Regions from separate parts of the Streptomyces sp. SD31 genome, predicted to be linked through region 2. Evidence: riboswitches for the same ligand, from Rfam matches in the RefSeq annotation. Region 2 holds a riboswitch; the other holds the start of a gene.

Region 1 (2,382 bases), on a different contig from region 2:
GCGGCGGCGCTGAAGCGTTTGGGCGTGAACGGCCGGGCCTCGTCCGGGAGTTCACCGGTGGTCAGGACGTGCGCCAGGGCGTCGCCGGTGACCGGCGTGAGCAGCACGCCGTTGCGGTAGTGCCCGGTGGCCAGCAGCAGGCCCTCCAGCTCGGTCGGGCCGAGCAGCGGTGCGTTGTCGGGGGAGCCGGGGCGCAGGCCGGCCCGCGTCTCGGTGAGCGGCAGTTCCGTGATGCCCGGCACCAACTCGTGGGCGTCGCGCAGCAGCTCGTACACGCCGCCCGCGGTCACCGTCGTGTCCCAGCCCAGCTCCTCGCTCGTAGCCCCGACGACCAGCTCCCCGCTCGCGCGCGGCACCAGATACACCTGGCTGCCGCGCACCACGGCGCGTACGGTCCGGCTCAGGAACGGCGCGTACCGCTTCGGCACGGTCAGCCGCAGCACCTGGCCCTTCACGGGGCGGACCGGCGGCAGTACGTCGTCCGGGACGCCGGGCAGCCGCCCGCTGAGGCTGCCGGCCGCGAGGACCACCTGGCCCGCGCGCAGCTCGGTGCCGTCCGGCGTGGTGACACCGGCCGCCCGGTCCCGTACGACGTCGAAGCGCTCGGCCCACGTCCGGTGGAAGACCACACCCGCCCGCTCGCACGCGGCCAGCAGCGCCCCGGCCAGCCGCCGCGGATCGATCTGGTGGTCGCCGTCCACGCGCAGGCCCCCGCGCACGCCCGGCGCGAGCATCGGCTCCAGGCGCCGGCACTCCCGCCCCGACAGCCACTCCGAGTCCAGCCCGGACTGCCGTTGCAGGGTGTGCAGTTCGCGCAGATGGGCGCGGTCGTCGGAGTCCAGCGCGACCGCGAGCGTGCCGCACTGGCGGTAGCCGAGGTCATGGCCGGTGAGGTCGGTGAGCTCGGCCGCGAAGTCCGGGTAGCGGCGGGCCGAGACGAGGTTCAGGCCGAGCAGGGTCTGCTCGCCGTAGTGCAGTTCCGTGACGGCGGCCAGCATCCCGGCCGCCACCTGGGCGGCCCCGCCGCCCGGCTCGGGGTCCACGACGGCCGTCGTGAACCCACGCCCTGCGGCCCGCCACGCCGTGACCAGGCCGATGATGCCGCCCCCGATGACGAGGACGTCTGACGTTCGCGTACGCGACATGGGCGTCCAGCCCCTCCCTTCGCCGGCATGACCCGGATCAGGTTCGTACGGTCGGAGGCCGCCAGCCTCCCTCTCAGCCCGGTGCGTCCGGGCTCCCGCGAGTGCTCTACGTTGGCCACCCTAGCCCGCCGCCACATGTCTCAGTAAGGGAGCCCGCGCCCATGGCCCGCTCGCTCGACGGTCTCGTCCTCGCCCCGGTCGCGGACCAAACCCCAGGTCAGGTGGGTACGCGTACGCGCTTCACGTACCACGAGAAGGACGGCGAGATCTGGGCCGAGTACGCGGGCGGCGACGTCGTGCGCGGGTATCTGGTCGGCGGACGGGAAGGCGACCGGCTGGACTTTCGGTACGTGCAGCTCAAGCGGGACGGGACGACGTCGTCGGGCCACTGCGTGTCCACGGTGGTCGAGCTGGCCGACGGACGGGTGCGCCTGGAGGAGAGCTGGGAGTGGGAGTCGCAGGCCGGCAAGGGGACCAGTGTTGTGGAACAGGTCACTGAGCATGCCCCCTGACTGACGAACAGTCAGTTGTCTATGGTGATCAGGTGAGCGAGCAGACGCAGCAACGGGGCACGTCACAGGCGCGGCGCGTGGTCGTCGCCGGCGCGGGCATGGCGGGGGTGCAGACGGCGGTCGCCCTGCGCGAGCAGGGCTTCACCGGCACCGTCACGCTGATCGGCGCCGAGCCCCATCAGCCGTACGACCGGCCGCCCCTGTCCAAGGCCGTGCTGCTCGGCAAGGCCGAGGGCTCCGCCTTCGACGTCGACTTCGAGGCGCTCGGCATCGAACTGCGGCTGGGCCGCGAGGTACTGGGCGTGCGCACCGCCGACCACGAACTGGACACCGAGGCCGGGCCCGTCCCGTACGACGTCCTCGTGCTAGCCACCGGCGCCGAACCGATCCGGCTGCCGGGCGCGGAGGGCGTCCCCGGCGTGCATCTGCTGCGCACCCTGGACGACGCCGAGCGACTGCGGCCGGTGCTTGCCCGGCAGCACGACATCGTGGTCGTCGGGGCGGGCTGGATCGGCGCGGAGTTCGCCACGGCCGCGCGCGAGGCGGGCTGCGCGGTGACGGTCGTGGAGGCCGCCGACCGGCCGCTCGCGGGTGCGCTGCCCGCGGAGGTGGCGGCGCCGATGACCGCCTGGTACGAGGACAGCGGGGCGGTGCTGCGCACGCACGCGCGCGTGGAGCGCGTCGAGCCCGGCGCGGTGATCCTCGACGACGGCACGCTGCTGCCC
Region 2 (2,382 bases):
CGGCAGCACGAACGGGACGGTCACCACGGCCCGCAGGATCTGCTTGCCGGGGAAGTCGAAGCGGGCGAAGACATAGGCGCCCGGCAGCGCGATCAGCAGGGTGAGCGCGGTGGAGGCGAGCGCCTGCCAGGTGGTGAACCACAGGACGTGCCGGATGTCGGACTCCCCGAGCACGTCCGTGAGGCGTCCGAACTGCCAGACACCGTCGGCCTTCAGCCCGCGCGCGACGATCGCGGCAACGGGCCAGGCGAAGAAGACCGCGAAGAACGCGACGGGCACGGCGACGAGGCCGAGCCGCACCGCCGCGCTCCGCGCGACCCTCTTACGGGGTGCCCCTACTTCAGTACGAGCGAGGTCCACGACTTGACCCAGTCGTCACGGTTGTCGGCGATCTTCGCCGGGTCCATGGTCTCGGGATCCTTGGCCTGCGGGCCGTACTTCACGAACTCCGGCGGCACCTGGGCGGCCTCCCGCACCGGGTAGACGAACATGTTCAGCGGCATGTCGTCCTGGAACGTCTTGGTGAGCATGAAGTCCAGGAGCGCCTTGCCACCCTCGGCGTTCCTTGCGTTGCTCAGCAGGCCCGCGTACTCGACCTGGCGGAAGCAGGTGCCGGTCGCTACGCCGGTGGGCGCGCTGGTCGGCTTCGGGTCGGCGTAGATCACCTCCGCGGGCGGCGAGGAGGCGTACGACACGACGAGCGGCCGGTCGGCCTTCGCCTTCTTGCCGCCGGCGGACCCGGAGAACTCCTCGTTGTAGGCCTGCTCCCAGCCGTCGACGACCTTGACGCCGTTGGCCTTGAGCTTCTTCCAGTAGCCCTCCCAGCCGTCGTCGCCGTACTTCGCGGCGGTGCCGAGCAGGAAGCCGAGGCCGGGCGAGGAGGTGGAGGCGTTCTCGGTGACGAGGAGGTTCTTGTACTCGGGCTTGATCAGGTCGTCGAAGGAGGTCGGCGGGGTCAGCTTGTGCTTGCTGAAGTACGCCTTGTCGTAGTTGACGCAGATGTCGCCGGTGTCGATGGGCGTGACCCGGTGCTTGTCCTGGTCGACCCGGTACTCGGGCAGGATCAGGTCGGAGCCCTTCGGCTCGTACGACTGGAACAGGTCGTTGTCGAGTGCCCGCGAGAGCAGGGTGTTGTCGACGCCGAAGAAGACGTCGCCCTGCGGGTTGTCCTTGGTCAGGATCGCCTTGTTGACGGCCTGCCCGGCATCGCCGTCCTCCAGGACCTTGACCTTGTAGCCGGACTGCTTCTCGAAGGCGGCGATCACGGACTTCGAGACGGCCCACGAGTTGTGGCTGACGAGCGTGACGGTCTTGGAACCGCCGCCGCTGCCGCTTTCGCCGTCACCGTCGGACGACCCGCACGCGGCCAACGCGGGCAGCGCGACGAGACCGAACCCGACGGCGAAAACCGTGGCCTTCTTGGTGATGCTCACTGAATTCCTCCTGGGGTGGACCAGGAAGAGACGCGGCCCTGCCCGGAACCTCTGGGGCTCCGGGCAGGGCGCAACAGCTCGAGTGGTGACCGATCTCCCTACCCAGAATGACCTGGGCCAGGTTCGGAGGGTCTGCGGCCGGTGCCGCACTCTCAGCGCTGTGGCGCTCCCCTGTCGGAATATGAAGATGTACTTACTGCGATCTTACGGGGGTCAGACTACCGCTCGGTCGCCGCGAGCTGCCCACACGCCCCGTCGATCTCCTGCCCACGGGTGTCCCGAATCGTCACCGGCACACCATGGGCGGCGATGGCCTCGACGAACGCCTTCTCGTCCTCGGGCCGGGAAGCGGTCCACTTCGACCCGGGCGTCGGGTTCAGCGGAATCAGGTTCACATGCACCGGCTTGCCCTTGAGCAGCCGCCCCAGCCGGTCACCACGCCAGGCCTGGTCGTTGATGTCCCGGATGAGGGCGTACTCGATGGACAGCCGACGGCCCGACTTGGCGACGTACTCGAACCCGGCGTCGAGCACCTCACGCACCTTCCACCGCGTATTGACCGGCACCAGGGTGTCGCGCAGCTCGTCGTCGGGCGCGTGCAGCGAGATCGCGAGACGGCACTTGAAGCCCTCGTCGGCGAACCGGTGGATGGCCGGCACGAGCCCGACCGTCGACACGGTGATCCCACGCTGGGACAGCCCCAGCCCATCGGGCTCGGGATCGGTGAGCCGTCGAATGGCGCCCACGACCCGGTTGTAGTTGGCGAGCGGCTCCCCCATCCCCATGAAGACGATGTTGGAAAGCCGCGCGGTCCCCCCAGGAACCTCTCCGTCCCTGAGCGCCCGCATCCCGTCCACGATCTGATGCACGATCTCGGCGGTGGACAGATTCCGGTCGAGCCCCGCCTGCCCGGTCGCACAGAACGGGCAGTTCATCCCGCACCCCGCCT

The links. Region 2 has a riboswitch for thiamine pyrophosphate ahead of ACTMVF_RS30835 (thiamine ABC transporter substrate-binding protein). Riboswitches for the same ligand answer to the same signal wherever they lie in the genome.
Region 1: it holds a riboswitch for thiamine pyrophosphate, as region 2 does, so the genes downstream of both, thiO (glycine oxidase ThiO) here and ACTMVF_RS30835 (thiamine ABC transporter substrate-binding protein) in region 2, are expected to answer to the same signal.

What each region holds. Positions count from the first base shown of each region.
Region 1 is NZ_JBQHCX010000012.1:253,893-256,274, reverse strand. Features, by position in the region: gene thiO (glycine oxidase ThiO) at 1-1,145, opposite strand, end outside; TPP riboswitch at 1,143-1,254, opposite strand; gene ACTMVF_RS26190 (hypothetical protein) at 1,307-1,657, shown strand; gene ACTMVF_RS26185 (NAD(P)/FAD-dependent oxidoreductase) at 1,690-2,382, shown strand, end outside.
Region 2 is NZ_JBQHCX010000016.1:153,505-155,886, forward strand. Features, by position in the region: gene ACTMVF_RS30830 (ABC transporter permease) at 1-360, opposite strand, end outside; gene ACTMVF_RS30835 (thiamine ABC transporter substrate-binding protein) at 336-1,433, opposite strand; TPP riboswitch at 1,511-1,616, opposite strand; gene rlmN (23S rRNA (adenine(2503)-C(2))-methyltransferase RlmN) at 1,652-2,382, opposite strand, start outside.